One region of the Stenotrophomonas sp. YJH_SMC_27 genome, then DNA from elsewhere that is predicted to be linked to it. Evidence: riboswitches for the same ligand, from Rfam matches in the RefSeq annotation. Region 1 holds a riboswitch; the other holds the start of a gene.

Region 1 (8,772 bases):
CCGGCTATGCCGACCAGGCGCACCTCAGCCGCGAGGCGCGCGAACTGGCTGGCGTGACCGCCAGTGAACTGCGCCTGGAGTGGGGGCAATGATGGCCGTTTTGTTCAAGACCACGGTGCTGCATTGATCGATGCTGGGCTCCCAACACGGAGCCACGCCATGAGCCACGCCGCATCCCGCGATGCCGAACGCCGCATCGACAACATCGAATTCAACGTCGCCGACATTGCCCGCAGCAAACGCCTCTACGGCGAGGTGTTCGGTTGGCACTTCACCGACTATGGCCCGGCCTACACCGAATTCGACGATGGCCGCCTGAAGGGCGGCTTCGTGGCCGACGTGCCGGTGCGTGTCCACGGAGGGCCGCTGGTGATCGTGTATTGCGCGGACCTGTCCGACGCGCAGCAGCGCGTAGTCGCTGCCGGTGGCGAGGTGGTGCGGGCGGTGTTCGCATTCCCCGGCGGCCGCCGCTTCCACTTCCGCGACCTGGATGGCTACGAGCTGGCGGTCTGGAGTGATGTGGATTGAGGTCTTCGTACCTTCGCTGGTGGACGGAACGAGAACCGCTCCGTCCCCGGTCAGGCGGTTCCGCTATGATCGCCCGCACATCGCCACACGCGACGCGCCCGCCTCAAGCCCGCAGGAATACCGTGAACACCCAGCCCGCCCAGATCACCGCCGTCAACCACACGCTCGACAATGAGCCGCAGCAGATCACCGCGCCACTGACCCATTCGGCGGCGTTCCTGGTGCTGAAGGTGAAGGATGATGAGGCGTCGATCGCCAGGGCGCGCGAGGTGCTGGCCAGCACCGACGACCTGATCAAGAACACCGCCATCCGCGAGATCGAACGCACCTTCACCTGCAACGTGGCCATCGGCCACCGTGTGTGGCAGCCGCTGGTGGGCACCACGCCGCCGCGCGAGCTGAAGCCGTTCCGCGAGATCAAGGGCGCCACCCACACCGCCGTGTCCACGCCGGGCGACCTGCTGTACCACATCCGTGCACGCACGATGGACCTGATCGTGGCGTTCGAGCGCAACCTGCTGATGGCCTTCGGGGATGCGGTGGAAGCGGTCGATGACGTGGCTGGCTTCCGCTATTTCGATGGCCGCGACCTGCTCGATTTCGTCGACGGCACCGCCAACCCGGAAGGGCTGTCGCTGCCGGAAGCCACGATCGTGGGTGAGGAAGACCCGGAACATGCCGGCGGAAGCTACGTGGTGGTGCAGAAGTACCTGCACAATCTCGATGCCTGGCGCGCGCAGAAGACCGAGGCGCAGGAGGCGATCATCGGCCGCACCAAGCACGACAACATCGAGCTGGACGATGCACCGGCCGATGCGCAGAAATCGCACAAGACCCTGTGCACCATCGAGGACGCCGACGGCGAGCACGAGATCCTGCGCGACAACATGCCGTTCGCCAACCCGGGCCGCGGCGAATACGGCACCTACTTCATCGGCTACACGCGCCGCCTGTGGGTGATCGAGAAGATGCTCGAGCGCATGTTCATCGGCAATCCCGCGCCGCTGCACGACCGCATCCTCGATTTCTCCACCGCCACCACCGGCGTGACCTTCTTCGCGCCCTCGCGCAAAGTGCTGGCCGATCTGGGCGACTGATCGCGGCTCTCGTCCTTGCGCATGCTACTGGCCGCTCTGTTCCAGTAGATCCACGCCACGCGTGGATGGTACGCACGTTGCCCGTAGCAGCCACGCATGGCGTGGCTCTACTGTGCCGCCATCTGCCTGTCATCTGCCGCCCCGACCATCAGCCGTTGGATGAGAGCGCAGGGGCGGGCGATGGCGATGGCAAGGAACACAACCGGCGCACGCCGCTGGTGGCGGCCGCTGGCCGCGGTGTTCGGTGCGCTGGCACTGGGGAGCGCCGCGGTGTCCGCGCAGGACGCCCCTGCGCATTGGATGGCCTACGCCGCTGCGGTCGGTGGCCAGCTGCAGCAGCGCCTGCAGCAGGAGCAGGACCCGCAGGCGCAGCGCGTGCTGGAATGGCTGCAGGCACATCCGGACGCACCGACGCCGCTGCCGGTGAGCGTGTGGATCGCGGCGGATGGCCGCATCTCGAAGCTGGAATTCGACAGCCTGGGTGACGCCCAGGTCGACGCAGACCTGCGCGCGACGCTGCAGGGCGCGCCGTTGCAGGCAGCCCCGCCGGCCGACATGCGCCAGCCGCTGCGGTTGGGCCTGTTGCTGGAGCCGAAGTAGATCCACGCCATGCGTGGATGTGGTGGGTAGATGCCGACCTTGGTCGGCAGGCGCGCGGCAACCCAGGTTGGCGACTACCGGTAGCCCGCCACGCATGGCGTGGCTCTACTGCGTTGCCACCTGTGGCTCGCGCGCGGCGGCGCTCCATGCGCGCAGGCCGAACACGGCCAGGCCGAGGAAGAACACGTACAGCGCGGCGGTCACGTGCAGCGACTTGAACAGGTACGCGCCCACGTAGACCACGTCCACCGCGATCCACACCCACCAGCAGGCCACGTGGCGGCGTGCCTGCCACCATTGCCCGACCAGGCTCAGACCGGTCAGCAGCGCGTCCAACCACGGCAGGGCGGCATCAGTGAAGCTGTGCATGGCTGCACCCAGCGCCACGCCACCACACAGGCCGATGGCCAGGTCGCGCAGCAGCGTGCCGCGCGCCAGCGGCACGATGCGGATGCTGCCCTCGTCGGCGGCATGCTGCCGCCAGTTGAGCCAGCCGTAGACCAGGAAGCCACCGAAGGCGACCTGCAGCAGGGTATCCGAGTACAGCTTGGCCTCGGCGAATACCAGCCCGTACAGCGTCACCGACAGCAGGCCCACCGGCCACGCCACCAGCCGGCGCCGGGCCATCAGCCAGACGCCAAGGATGCTGCACAGTGCGGCGGTCCACTCGAGCATCACGCCGCTCACAGCGCGAACGTCACCGATAGGCGGGCCTGTCGCGGTGCGCCGGGGAACAGGTAGTAGTCACCGCCGCTGCTGCCGGTATCGCGCCAGTAGAAGCGGTTGAACACGTTGTCCACCGACAGGTTCCAGGTCACCGCACGCTCGTGCAGGCGATGCTGGAAGCGCAGACCAGCGTCGAACACCGAGTAGTCCGGTGCGCGCACGCCGCCGTCGGCGCGTGCCACGTTGGCACCGGCATAACGCCAGCCGCCAGTGACATCCAGGCCCTGCACGAACGGCAGCGCGTAGGCCAGGTGCACGCTGGCCCGCACCTTCGGCACATTCACCAGCTGATGGCCTTCATAAGCCGGCGTGCCGGTGTCGCGCGCACGCGCCTGCAGCACGCTGGCACTGGCCACGATCTGCAATGCGTCGGTCAGCTGGCCGTTGGCGGTCAGCTCCAGGCCGGTGTGGGTCTGGGTGCCTTCCTCGACGAAGGTGTAGCCCACGTCGCTGTTGTCCGGCCTGGCGTACTGGTACGGCTGCGAAATGCGGAACACGGCCGCACCCAGGGTCAACGCCTCGACCGGCACGTACTTCACGCCCACTTCCAGCTGGCGCGACTGCACCGACGGCAGGAAGGTGTCGGCATTGCTGGTCCAGAACGGCGCTTCCTGGCCAAGCGAAATGCCGCGCACGTAACTGGCATAGGCGTTGAGCTGGTCGGTGGCCTTCCACACCAGCGCGGTCTGCGGCAGGAAGCGTGACAGGCGGCTGTGCCGCTGCGGGGTGCCGCGCTTGTCGTAGGCGCGCTCATCGAGGCGCACGAAGCGGCCACCGGCCAGCCACTGCCAGTCGTCACCGAAGCTCATCCGGTCCAGCGCGAAGAAGGCGGTCTGGCGGCTGTCCAGGCGACGTGCGGACGGGCCGGGCATCTTCGGCGACGGCTCGAACACCGGCACCGGTGCCTCGTGGATGTTGCTGGTGCCGACGTACTCGTTGACGCTCGGGCGCTTGTCCACGGTGCGGCGGAAGTAGTCGGCACCGAGGGTCAGCTCATGGCCGACGCTGCCGGTCTCGAAACGGCCGCGCAGCTCGGCACGGGCCTGCTGGTTGCGGCGGGTGTCGTCCGGGCTGCGGTAGTCGTAGACGTCGTAGTCGCCATTGGGCGCGAAGTAGTTGCCGGGCACGCTGCCATCGGCGCACTGCACGGCGTAGTAGCAGCCATAGGCGAAGGCGACGTTGTCATCGATCACCGACCGGCTGTGGCCGACCGACACGCGGGACTGCCAGGCGTCGTTGAAATCGTAGGTGTGCAGCGCGGTGATGTTGGTGCTGGCAATATCCACCGGGCGCTGCCACGGCTGGTAGCCGAGCAGGTGCTCGCGGTCGACGCCGCGCGGCAGGTCACGCGCGCCCAGCAGCTGGTAGCCGGACACCGAACGTTGCGAACTGGTCTGGTAATTGGCGTCCACCTCCAGCTTGCCGCGTTCGCCGATCAGCCAGTCGGCCGCGAGCGAGTAGAAATTGCGGCGGCCATCGGCGTGCTCGACATAGGAATTGCTGGAATCCCACGCGGCATTCAGGCGCAGGCCGAAGCGCGGGGTGATCCAGTGGCCGACATCGACGGCGACGTAGCGCGAGCCTTCCGAATCGGTGCCGAGCGTGGCGGTGCGCACTTCGGCCGGGCGCTTGCCGATGTAGTTGATGATGCCACCCGGTGCCATCACGCCTGCGGCCAGGCCGGCTTCACCCTTGAGGATCTCCACCGACTGCACGTTCTCCAGCGCCAGGCGCTGTTCGCCGGCGATGGACAGGCCGTTGAAGCGGTAGCCGGTGGCGGCGTCCAGCGCGAAGCCACGGATGGCGATGTTCTGGTAGTAACCCACCGGCGCATACGCATGACCGAGCGAGGCATCGTTGCTGGCCAGCTCGGACAGCGAACGCACCTGGCGACGGTCGAGATAGTCGCGCTCGAGCACGTTCACCGAGGCCGGCGTGTCCTTCCAGCTGCCGCCACCGAAGGCGTTCACGCGCGAGGTATCGGCTTTCGGTTTGCCGGCCTGCACGCGCACCGCTGCCAGTTCGGTCGGCGAATGCTCGGCGCCGGTGGCAGCCGCATCGGGGGACGCCTCGGCCTCGCTGGCGTGCAGCGGCAGCGCGGCGCAGAGGGCGAGGGAGAGCAGGGTGGGGCGCAGGCAGCGGTTCATTCGATTCGTCTTCGGACAACAAGGGAGACGAAGCGACGGCGCGCAGGTGCACCGGCCCATGACGGGGGTGTGGCTGCGGCTCAAAGCTCCCTACGCCGGTGCAAACCGGATCAGGTTCCAAGGGACTCTCTCAGCCTGGCAGATCCAGGCACCCCCGCTTCAGGTGACCATTTCACTACAAATGGTACGGATTTGCGAGCCGGCGCCCTTCAGGCTGCCGCGTGCAGGGCCTGCAGCAATGCCTGTCCCGGCGCGCTGTGGAACCACGCCGGGTGCCCCAGCATGAAGGGCTGCCACGCCACGTCGGCATTCGCGGTCGAGCCGGTGACACCTTCGAAGTACTCCACTTCGGACAGTGCGAAGTCGAAATGGACCATCGGCAGCAGGTCGGCCAGCAGGTGCACGCGTGCCGCCGACAGCGGCAGTACCTGGCGGTAGCCGTCGAGCAGGGCCAGCGCGATATCGATGCGCACCGCCTCCATGCCGCGCTCCAGCTCCAGCCACGCCACCGCGTTGCGCTCGATCGCGGTGGCGAGGTCGAACAGTGCGCTGGTGGGCGAGGCCAGGCCGAAATCCAGCACGGTGCTGATCTGCCCATCGCGCCACAGCAGGTTGGAAACATGCCAGTCGTTGTGGGCCCACAGCCGCGGCTCGTCGCGCAGGCGCTTGGCCAGGCCGGCATGCCACGGCAGCACGTCACGCTGCAGCTGCGCTTCCCACGGAATGCGCGCGAGATAGCGGGCCAGCGCGGGGCGCTCGTGCAGCCCTGCCTTGATGGCCGCGATCGGATCGTCGGCGCGGATCAGATCGTCGCGCGCGACCAGCACATGGGTGCTGCGCTGGGGCGCGTGGTAGCTGGCGGCGGCACGGTGCAGCTGTGCGAGTGCGCGTCCGGCTTCACGGGCCTGCGCGATATCGGTCAGCAGCGACCACGACACCGCGTCGCGATACAGGTCCTCACCGACGCCAACCGCATGCAGCTCGAAGGTCCATTCGCCATGCTCGACGGCAGTGTGGCCATCGGTGGCCGGCAGCACCTGTACTACCGGCACGCCGGCGGCGGCGAGATGGGCGATGAAGTGGTGTTCTTCTTCCAGGCAGGCCGCGCTGCGCACGCTGTGGTGGTGGCGCTTGATGAACACCGCGCCGTCCCTGCCATTGACGATGGCGGCGGCCGACAGTGGCCGCGGGCTGTGCCAGCGCGGTTGGCTCTGCTCGTCCAGCTGAGGGTAGCGCTGGCGCAGCCACGCAATGTCCGCCGCGCTGATCGGTGGCCAGTCGGCAGCAACCTCGTCGTTGTTCAGGCCCTGCACGCGGTGGGAGGAAGAAGTCATGCCGCAGCCCCGGTGGGGAAAGTCGCATCCAAGGCTGCGCATTCAACGCCATGCACGTGGCCAACGCAAACGGGCGGGTCATCGACCCGCCCGTCCGTGCATCGGCACGGGAGATGCCGTGCCGCTTACCAGCCGCGATGGCGACCGCGGTCGTGGTAGTAGCGGTTGTCGTAGTAGCGCTCGCGCTGCCAGCGACGGTTGTCACCGCGGTCGTAGTAGCCGCTGCGGTAATAGCCACGGTCGTAACGACGATCGTAGCGGTCGTCATAGCGGCGGTTGTCGTAGTAACGACGGTCGCGGCGGTCGGAGGTGGTCAGGTTGCCGATCGCGCCGCCGGCCACGGCGCCGCCCACGGTGGCGGCAGGATCACCGTTGGAGAGCAGGTTGCCGGCCACGCCACCGACCACGGCGCCGACCAGGGTGCGCTTGTCCTTCCTCGACATCGCGCTGGCATCGCTGACCACGGCCACACTGGCCACCAATGCCAGAGCCATCGCCAGACCACGGAAGCTGAGTGCGGAAGTACTGAGCATGTTCGTTCTCCTGTGAGGTGCATGCCACGCTGGGCAGGGAGGGCGCGGGGCGCCCCGGCTGCCGTGGTGTCCACGCTGGCGTTCCAACATTGCCGGAACATTGCCTGGTCCACCGTGCGGCTTGCGCATTCATCTAGCGGCAGGCGGCATGAAGCAAGGCTGAAAGCGGCCCCGGCCGCTCAGCTGGCAGAAAGGGAAAAGGCCACGCGGACGTGGCCCTCCCTTCTCTCCCAAGGCGCTGCGGGCTTAGACGCCCATCGCCTTCTGTGCCTGCCGGGCCTGCTCCTGCTGGGCATCCTGCTGCTGGTGCAGCACGTTTGGGGCGCCCTGCACGGCACCACTGCTGAGCGCCAGGCTCTGCTCGCTGGCGGCACGGGTCTCCACCGCCACGCGGCTGGCCGCCGGGTCACCGATCGTGCCCTGCACGGCGAACAGGCGCTCACCGTTCGGGCTCGGCACCACTGTGTCGATGCGTTGCAGGCCGGCGGCATGCGCCTCCTTGGTCAGGGCCGCGGCGGCGCTTTCCAGCGCGTGGCGATCCTTGAAGGTACCTGCCGGCAGCCGCTCCAGGCCCTCGGTGGCCTGCAGGTACATCGGATTGCGTGGGTGCCGCTCGTCGTTCAGCAAGGGCCGTTCGCGTGCTTCCTTGATCGCTTCCAGCGTCTTCGGACCGACGATGCCGTCGACGACCAGGCCGTTGTCCTTCTGCAGCTGGCGCACTGCCGCGTCGGTGTTGCGGCCGAAGCGGCCATCCTCGACCAGTGGCTTGCCGTCGGCGCCGACGTAGCCCAGGTGGCCCAGCTGCTCCTGCACCTTGCGCACGCCCTCGCTGTGTGCGCCCTGCTTGTACAGTTCGGCGTGCGGCGTGGCGGCCGCCTTGTGCTCGGCGTTGGCCTTGCCCTGGGTCTGCTCGTGCGACTGGGTGCGGTTTTCCAGCAGGTCACGGGCCTTGGACAATGGATCGGACGCGAACAGCTTCCAGTGCGGGTGGTCCTTCACCTGCTTGAGGTAGTCCTCCACCGGCATGGTGTGCACGCCCTTGCTGCCGGTGGACTGGCTGATCAGCAGCTTGTCGGTGTTCGGGTCGCGCACCACCATCACGATGTGGTCGATGCCGTTCCAGTGTTCATGGCGGGTCCTGGCCGTATCCAGGCCGATGATCATGCCTTCCTTCAGCGCACCGGGCTTGAGGATCGCGTCGCGGTCAAGCAGCACGCCGGACTGGTCGAATGCCTTGCGCACGATGCCGCCGGAACCCAGGTTGCCCAGGTCGATGCGATCGGCCTTGCTGAACACCGCATGCCCGGCCTTCTGGTTGATCTCGTCCATGGTCCGGTTCTGCAGCGTGCCGACCCAGCCGGAGCAATCGATGTAACCCTGGTCCACGTTCTTGCCGGTCTTGCCCGGTACGTACAGCGCGTGGCCCGGAATGTTGATGGCGTACTTCACATCGTCGTACTTCACGCCGGCCTCGTAGGCGGCCTGCAGTTCGATGCCCGGTTTCGGCGCGGCAGCGGCTGTTGCGGTTGCCGCCAGCGTGGCAGCACCGGCCGCCACGGCTGCGCTGGCCTGTGCAGGCGCGGCCGGGGCCTGGCCCTGTGCCACCGCCTGCGGTTCGATGTTCTTTTCCGGGATGCTGATCGCTGCGTACTTGTGGATGTAGTAGCTGGAGAAGGCCCGTGCCAGGTCGCCATCGTTCATGCCGCGCATTTCGGCCAGGCTGTGGCCGGTCAGCGCCTTCGCGTCCGACCCGATCTGGTTCAGCACGTTGCGGCGCATGTTGATCTCGTCGCCGTGGCTGTTGCGG
Region 2 (8,772 bases), on a different contig from region 1:
ATGGCCCGTATGGCGGGTACCAAGCGATCATGCGTGATCCCGAGACCGGGGTTTACTACGGTGCTTCGGAGAGCCGCAAGGATGGGCAGGCGGCGGGGTATTGAGGTTTTCCGGCCACCGGGCTGAGCCCCCTCTGCGGTGGTGAGGGTTTCAGTGATGCTTGGTTTGGCCGGGCGGGTGGATTGTCTGGGGGCCGCTGCAAGTACGTCCATGTAAGCTCGGTCGCCGCTTGCTCGTGTGCACTGTCCTGCGCACACGGCAAGACCGGGGTTGGGCATCCGGCCCAACCCGCCCGAGGCATGCCTCGGGCCCATGCGGCTCACGCCCCCAGCCAACCCACCCGCCCGGCCACGGACAGTTTCCTGCGGCCGCCACCGCAGGAAGAGAAAGAAGAAGATCAAGAGCAAAGGCAACAGCAACAGCAACAGCCGCGCGCTGTGGGTTGGGGTCGGACCCGTTTTCCGAAGGAAAACGGATCCGACCCCTTCTTGTTTTCCGATACACCTGATCCACGCATGGCGTGGATCTACTGCCGTCACCGGGAAATTGCCGGAGGCGGGGAGGGGGCCGATGGCGGGACCGTCCACGGCATGGATGCCGTGGCCGAGCCTACAGGGACGTACTTGCGGCGTGTCTCGCCATCGGCCCCCTCCCCGCCAAACCAGCAGAAATCCAGAGCCGCTTTTGAAGTTGTTGTTGCCGTTGCTTGAAAAAAGCGGTGCAGCCGCAGGCTGCAAAACCCCCTCAATCCTGATCGTGCGCGCGCGCTGCCTCCGCCTGGGTTTCCTCCTGCGCCGCCATCTCGCGTGCGATCCACGCATCGATCATGTGCCGCTGGCGCTGCGCCTGCCGCCGCTCACGCGTGTACTCCTGGTCGAGCACGCGGTACAGCGACACCATCACCAGCACCATCAGCAGCGCGAATGGCAACGCCGCAATCGTGATCATGCCCTGCAGTGCATCCAGGCCACCGGCCAGCAGCAACGCCGCTGCGATCAACGCCACGGCGATGCCCCAGGCCAGCTTGCGCTTCAACGGAGGATCGCCTGCTTCGTCAGTGGACATGCTGGCCAGAACCAGTACCGCCGAGTCGGCCGAGGTTACAAAGAAGATCATCAGCAGTACCAGTGCGATGCACGACAGCAGCAGCGGCAGCGGCATGCTGTCGAACAGCGTGAACAGCACCGTCTCGTAGCCATTGCCCAGCGCCTGCACCAGGTCGGCATGGCCGAAGATCTGCGCCCACAGCGCGGTGCCGCCGAACACCGCGAACCAGAAGAAGCCCAGCAGCGTCGGCGCGAGCACTACACCGATCACGAATTCGCGCACGCTGCGGCCGCGCGAGATGCGTGCGATGAACGAGCCCACGAACGGTGCCCACGAGATCCACCAGGCCCAGTAGAAGATTGTCCAGTCCGCCACCCAGGTGCTGCCGGAGAACGGTGACATGCGCAGGCTCATCGTCACCAGCTGGTTGAGGTAGGAGCCCAGCGTGGTGGTGAACGTATCGAAGATGAAGCCGGTCGGCCCCAGCACCAGCAGGATGGCTGCCAGCAGGGCAGCCAACGCCAGGTTGAAATTGGACAGCCACTTCACACCCCGCTCCACGCCACTGGCGGTGGACGCCATATACAGCACGAAGGCGACGGCAATGATGGTCATCTGCACTGGGACGGTAGCCTGCACGCCGAACACGCGCTCGATGCCGGCGGCGATCTGGATGGTGCCGAAGCCCAGCGTCGTCGCGACACCGATCGCGGTGGCGACCACTGCAGCGATGTTGACCACCCGACCGATCCAGCCGCGATGGTGGCGGCCGATGATCGGCTGCAGCATGTCGCTGACCAGGCCACGGCCGTTGCGGTTGAACTGGAACCAGGCCATTGCCAGCCCGATCAGCGCGTAGATGGCCCACGGGTGCAGGCCCCAGTGGAAGAATGCATAGCGCATCGAGGCGCGTGCCGCATCCAGGCTCTGCGGAGCAAGCCCTTCCGGTGGTTTGCTGAAATGCGAAATGGGCTCGGCGGCGCCCCAGAACACCAGGCCGATGCCCATGCCGGCAGCGAACAGCATCGACATCCAGCTGGCCCGCGAGAACTCCGGTTCGGCGTCCTCTCCGCCGATGCGCAGGTTGCCGAAGCGGCCGAAGGCCAGGTACATCAGGAATACCAGGGCCAGGAACACGACCAGCAGGTAGAGCCAGCCGATGCCGCGGATGAGTTCGCCGAGGATGCTCTGCACCACGGTATTGAAGGGACCGGGTGCAACACCGGCGAGCAGCACCAGCAGCAGAACCAGTGCAATGGAAACGCGAAACACCATGAAGGGGCTTCTCCGATCAAGGGATTGAGGGGAGCGAGCAGAGCTTGCTGCGAGGGGCCGGCGACATGCAGCACAGACCGGGCAGGGGCCGCGAAGGCGGCGAGGAAACACCGGCCGCAGCGGCAGGATGCGCGTGCACGTTACTGAATGCGATGTCACGGTTCTGTTAATACAGAAACAGCGGATCCACGCCGTGCGTGGATGGAACAGCCATGGGCCGCAGCACGTTCTATGCTCTAATGCACACCAAGAAGCGGGGGTACCGGGCCATGTGGCCACGGTTGAGACAGTCCCTTGGAACCTGATCCGGCTCATACCGGCGTAGGGAAGCTTTGCAATGCAGCCGTGCCCGGACTCCGCCCAAGGACCGTCCGCGCGGGGTCGCAGTGCGCCGCCGCTTCGTCCCTGACCTTCCTGGACGATGCCCGATGAACGCACAGCTCTCCGCCCTGCAGCAACAGGCCCAGCAACTCTCCGAATCCGTGACCCGGCCCATTCCCGGATCGCGCAAGATACACGTGGCCGGCTCGCGCCCGGATCTGCTGGTGCCGATGCGCGAGATCGCGCTGACCCGCACGCCGACCCTGTTCGGCGGCGAAGAGAATGCGCCGGTCACGGTCTACGACACGTCCGGTCCGTACACCGATCCGGAGGTGCGCATCGATCTGTCGGCCGGTTTGCCGGAACTGCGCCGCAGCTGGGTGGAGGAGCGCGGCGATACCGAACAGCTCGACGGCCTGAGTTCGTCGTTCGGCCGCGACCGCGAGCTTGATCCGAAACTCGACGCCGTGCGTTTCCCTGCGCGCAGCCTGCCGCGCCGTGCACGTGCAGGCGCGAATGTCACCCAGATGCACTACGCGCGCCGCGGCATCATCACGCCGGAAATGGAATTCGTCGCCATCCGCGAGAACCAGCGGCTGGAAGCGATCCGCGATGCCGGCCTGCTGCAGCAGCACCCGGGCGAGTCGTTCGGTGCTTCAATCCAGAAGGTGATCACACCCGAATTCGTGCGCGACGAGATCGCACGCGGCCGCGCGGTGCTGCCCAACAACATCAACCATCCGGAAAGCGAGCCGATGATCATCGGCCGCAACTTCCTGACCAAGATCAACGCCAACATCGGCAACAGTGCCGTGTCCTCCGGCATTGCCGAGGAAGTGGAAAAGCTGGTGTGGGCGATCCGCTGGGGCGGTGACACGGTGATGGACCTGTCCACCGGCAAGCACATCCACGAAACCCGCGAGTGGATCATCCGCAATTCGCCGGTGGCGATCGGTACCGTGCCGATCTACCAGGCGCTGGAGAAGGTTGACGGCCGTGCCGAGGCGCTTACCTGGGAGATCTTCCGCGACACGCTGATCGAGCAGGCCGAGCAGGGCGTGGACTACTTCACCATCCACGCTGGCGTGCTGCTGCGCTACGTGCCACTCACCGCCAAGCGCGTGACCGGCATTGTCAGCCGTGGTGGCTCGATCATGGCCAAGTGGTGCCTGGCGCACCACAAGGAGAATTTCCTCTACACGCATTTCGAAGACATCTGCGAGATCATGAAGGCCTATGACGTGACCTTCTCGCTGGGTGACGGCCTGCGCCCGGGCTGCATCGCCGATGCCAACGACGCCGCGCAGTTCGGTGAGCTGGAAACGCTGGGTGAGCTGACGAAGATCGCCTGGAAGCATGATGTGCAGACCATGATCGAAGGCCCCGGCCATGTGCCGATGCAGCTGATCAAGGAGAACATGGACAAGCAGCTGCGCGAGTGCGGCGAGGCGCCGTTCTATACGCTGGGCCCGCTGACCACCGACATCGCGCCGGGCTACGACCACATCACCAGCGCGATCGGTGCGGCGATGATCGGCTGGTTCGGCACGGCGATGCTCTGCTACGTGACGCCGAAGGAGCACCTTGGCCTGCCCAACCGCCAAGATGTGCGCGACGGCATCATGGCCTATCGCATTGCCGCGCACGCAGCCGACCTGGCCAAGGGGCATCCGGGCGCGCAGGTGCGCGACAACGCGCTGAGCAAGGCGCGTTTCGAGTTCCGCTGGGAAGACCAGTTCCACCTCGGCCTGGATCCGGAGAAGGCCAAGGAGTTCCATGACGAGACGCTGCCGAAGGATGCGCACAAGCTGGCCCACTTCTGCTCGATGTGCGGCCCGCACTTCTGTTCGATGAAGATCACCCAGGATGTGCGTGACTACGCCGAAGCCGGCATGAAGGAGAAGTCGGCGGAGTTCCGCGCGGCCGGTGCCGAGGTCTACCGCCAGGGGTGATGCGGAAGCGGGGGTGCCGGCCAGCGGCCGGCACTACCGCTCATCACGCCGCTCCTGGCTATCCTCCGCCCATCTTCCTGGGGAAAGGACGCCATGCCTGTTGCCATCACCACCCGTTGGCTGGCCATTGCCCGCCGTCATCCTTCGGCCTGGCTGTTGGGCGCCCAGCTGATCGCGGTGCTGCTGTACCCCGCGCTGGATGACACCGCTGCGGGCCGCGCGGCGCTGGGCATGTTCGGCATGGCGGTGCTGGGCCTGGCATTGTGGGTGGTGCAACGCAGCCCGCTGGGCACCTGGCTGGCACTGCTGCTGGCCATTCCCTCGGTGGTGTTCTCGCTGGCCGGTGCACTGCTGGACCGCACTGCGCTGCTGACCACCGCGCAACTGCTGGAGAGCCTGCTGTACTTCTATACGGCCGGTGCGCTCATTGCCTACATGCTCCAGGACCATAAAGTCACCCGCGATGAACTGTTCGCCGCAGGCGCCACATTCACGCTGCTGGCCTGGGCCTTCGCATTTGCTTTTGCCGTGTGCCAACAATGGTATCCGGGCAGTTTCCAGGGCTCCGGCGGCGGTGCACAGCGCACCTGGATGGAACTGCTTTATCTGAGCTTCAGTTTGCTCTCGGGTGTTGGCTTGAGCGACGTAGTACCCCTGCATCCGCAGGCGCGTGCCCTGGTCATGCTGGAGCAGTTTTCAGGCGTGATGTACGTGGCTTTGGTGGTTTCGCGACTGGTCGGATTGACCATGCTGCGGCGCGTGTGAAAATGAACGCCAGATAAAAATTTCGCGCCCCGCAGGGCGCGAATGGTGCAGCAAATTATGTGAATGCGTCGGCGAGAGAGAGCCTGGATGTCGACCACGCGATAGGCGAGGTAACCCGCATAGGCTAGTATTCGCCCGCTTCATTGTTTTTGCGGTATGCGCCGATGCTGTGTGCGGAATCTGGCTTTTTGTTGTCCCCGGTTGGGGGCGGTATTGCTGGTGAAACCTGCCCAGGCCCGTCCCTACTGTATCCCGGAAAATGAACAGCAGCGAAATCCAGCCGCCCGAGGCTGACCGTATCCAGGTTGGCGAATGCGTCGTCACTTTGTCCTCGCGAGAGGTCGAAGTTGAAGGTGCGCGTCGTCCGCGCCGGCTGACGCCGAAAGCGCTGGGTGTGCTGCGCGTTCTGCTGCGGCAGCCCGGCCGCGTGGTCACCCGCGAGGAGCTGTTTGCCGAAGTGTGGCCCGACACGCTGCCCACCAATGACGTGCTGACCCAGGCCGTCACGCAGCTGCGCAAGGCATTCGCCAACGACGACGACAACGGCCAGACCTATATCGAGACCATCGCCAAGAGCGGTTATCGGCTGCTGGTGCCGGTGCAGGTGCTGGAGGCGCCTGAGGCTGCCGTGGACAGCGGCGAGCTGGCCGATCTTCCGTTGCCGCCCGCGGACGCCGGTGGCAGGGCCGCGGTCGGTACGGTGCCGGTGCCGGGGCTTCGCCGGGCGTGGCGACGGGTCCGGCGCCAGGTACTGTTGGCAATCGGCATATTGATGCTTGGCACGGTGATCGTGCTGACGATGCTGCTGTTGCGGCAGCCGCCGGAAGCCAGTTCACCGGTTGATGCGGCCGTGGAGAACGGCGTTCGCGTGATCGGCAGCCCGCAGCGGCCTTACCGGCTGATCACCGCGACCAGTGGTTTTGAGACGTATCCAACACTTTCGCCCGACGGTTCCCAGGTGGCCTACGAAGGGGCCAACGACGACGGGGGGGACGGCGGTGCGATCAAGGTGCAGACCTCGGGCAATGCGCCCGCGCGCCAGTTGCTGACGCCTCCGGCCGGTGCCAACGACCGTTTCCCGAGCTGGTCGCCGGATGGGCGCGAGATCGCGTTTGCACGATTCAGCGCCGGAGGCGGCTGCCAGGTGCTGATCGCCAGTGCCACAGGTGGTGCCGTGCGCCAGGCAACCCGCTGCGACGGCACCGAGCTGCTCAGTTTTGACTGGACCCCGGATGGCCGGGGGCTGGTGTTTGGCAGCATGGTCGGACGCTATGCGCATCGCGGCATCCGCGTGCTGGATCTGGCCAGTGGCCAATGGCGTGAGCTGGATTACCGCGTCGATGCCGATGATTTCGACTATGCGCCGCGCTACTCGCCAGACGGTAAGTGGCTGGTGTTCGTGCGCAATCCGCAGATGGGTGATCTGTGGCGGATGCCCGCCGGCGGCGGTACCCCCGAGCAGCTGACCAATGAAGCGGCCGAGCAGCGAGGCTGGGCCTGGCTGGGGGATGGGCGCACCATCGTGTTCGGCCGTCGCGTGGACAGTGAAGTTCGCCTGTACTACCTCGACGTCGAGCGCCGCACGCTGCGCGACGCTGGCCTGGATGATGCGCAGTGGCCTGCGGTATCCCGGCATGGCAACGTGCTGGCGTTTGTCCACCGGCGGGCGCAGTTCGGCGTGTTCAAGGTTCCGATCGAGGGAGGACGTGCGGAACGACTGTTCGCGTCCAGTGGCCGTGATGGTCAGCCGATGGCCGCGCCCGATGGCCGCCAGCTGGCCTTCACCTCCGATCGCTCCGGCAGTTTCGCCTTGTGGTGGGCTGACATGCAGCGGCCGGACTCGCTGCGGCTGATCGAAGGCCTGCGGCCGGAGGCCCGGCAGGCACCGGACTGGGCCGCCGACAGCCGGCACCTGCTGGTGGTTGGCCGCGATGACCATGGACGTACCGTGGTCTACGAAATCTCGCCGCGTGATGAGCGGCTGCAGCCACTGCCGGTGCCGGCCGAACAACCGCTGCAGGCGCTTTACGGGGCCGGCGATGACCAGCTGCTGGTGGTGGAGCGGGATGCCGACCAGCGCACGCGCTTGAGCCTGTTCGACCGCAGCTCTCACCCCTGGCGCCGGCTGGCCAGCATTGATGGGGTGTCGCAGGCACGTTTTGATCGCGCCAGCGGACGGGTGCTGTTCACGCGCCTCGCCGCTGGTGGGCTGTGGTCGGTCGATCCGGCACTGTCACCGGCCAGTGTGCAGCAGATCACTGAAGACCTGCCGAGTCGGTGGCGCTATCGCACCTGGACCGTCGTGGGGAACGGTGGCATCGGTTACCTCGGCACGTCCACGCAGTGCGGCACGACCCTGGTCCTGATCCAGGCCGGTACCGAAGTGCCGGAACGCTGCCTTGATCCGCAGCGGCTCAGCGCGGGCAATGGACTCAGTGCCAGCGCCAACGGGCGCGATCTCTACGTGGCGCTGGCGGTCAGTGACGGCGCTGACATCGGCATCATGCGGCTGCCCGAGCAAGCCCCGGCGCTGTTCCCTGCCTTCTCCAGAATGTTGATTTTGAAGAAGAATTTCTCTTCGTAATTTTTTCGTGTGGTTCTCGCCACGAATTCGTGGCGATCTCGGCAGTCTTTCCTGACGAGGTCCCACCAGATTGGGCAAAACGGAGGCCTGTACTAGGCAAATCCGTGGTGCCCCCATGCGTCAACTCTCGCTGGCCGATCGCGGCCAAACCATCTCCCTCGACAAGGCCCTGGACGACGTCGCGCCGACCTGCCTGGGCGTTGCCCGGCTGGGCAGTCTGCAGACCGCAGGCAGCAGCTTCACTGTGTGGATGCAGGTGCGCGGCAGTTCCTGGGTGGAAGCCAAGGAAGGACGCTTCCGTTTGCGCCAGGGCGAGTGGATCGCCTTCGAGAAGGAATCGCGGCCGCTGGTGCAGGCCGGTCGCAACGGTTTGTGCCTGGGCCTGAACCTTACCGTCGAAGCGCTGCGCGTGCTGGCCGAGATGGCCGACTGTGGCCTGTATGCCGGGCGTGGTCGCATGAACCGCGGCGATGCACGTGTTGCGCTGCGCCTGTGGCGCGACGCGCTGGCCAGTGGCCAGCCGGCGGAGGCATTGCGCCCGCTGCTGCTGCATCTGGCGGGCCTGCAGCGCGGGCTGGCCGACAACGTGCAGCGTTGCCCGGGTCGCTCGCGCAGCCGCAAGCGCCAGGTGTTTGGCCGCATGCAGCGCGCCCGCCTGTACCTGGAAGGCAACAGCCACCGCGTGGTGCGCATCGGTGAACTGGCTGAACTGACCAACTTCTCCAGCTGGTATCTCTCCAAGACCTTCCAGAGCCTCTACGAGGAAAGTCCGCAGTCGCTTTCGGCACGGTTGCGCCTGGAACGGGCGGCCGATCTGTTGCGCGATAC

The links. A riboswitch is a leader RNA that binds a small molecule or an ion and turns the genes downstream of it on or off. The one in region 1 is predicted to bind thiamine pyrophosphate.
Region 2: another riboswitch for thiamine pyrophosphate. It lies ahead of thiC (phosphomethylpyrimidine synthase ThiC); the one in region 1 lies ahead of AC5P7R_RS06750 (TonB-dependent receptor).

The regions. Positions count from the first base shown of each region.
Region 1 is NZ_JCAFTA010000003.1:159,729-168,500, reverse strand. Features, by position in the region: gene AC5P7R_RS06775 (helix-turn-helix transcriptional regulator) at 1-92, shown strand, start outside; gene AC5P7R_RS06770 (VOC family protein) at 160-528, shown strand; gene AC5P7R_RS06765 (Dyp-type peroxidase) at 651-1,625, shown strand; gene AC5P7R_RS06760 (hypothetical protein) at 1,806-2,225, shown strand; gene pnuC (nicotinamide riboside transporter PnuC) at 2,331-2,900, opposite strand; gene AC5P7R_RS06750 (TonB-dependent receptor) at 2,909-5,098, opposite strand; TPP riboswitch at 5,169-5,264, opposite strand; gene AC5P7R_RS06745 (phosphotransferase enzyme family protein) at 5,308-6,432, opposite strand; gene AC5P7R_RS06740 (glycine zipper 2TM domain-containing protein) at 6,558-6,965, opposite strand; gene AC5P7R_RS06735 (XVIPCD domain-containing protein) at 7,212-8,772, opposite strand, start outside.
Region 2 is NZ_JCAFTA010000011.1:57,128-65,899, reverse strand. Features, by position in the region: gene ggt (gamma-glutamyltransferase) at 1-104, shown strand, start outside; gene AC5P7R_RS16230 (BCCT family transporter) at 745-2,322, opposite strand; TPP riboswitch at 2,568-2,668, shown strand; gene thiC (phosphomethylpyrimidine synthase ThiC) at 2,751-4,595, shown strand; gene AC5P7R_RS16220 (ion channel) at 4,689-5,360, shown strand; gene AC5P7R_RS16215 (winged helix-turn-helix domain-containing protein) at 5,620-7,944, shown strand; gene AC5P7R_RS16210 (helix-turn-helix transcriptional regulator) at 8,060-8,772, shown strand, end outside.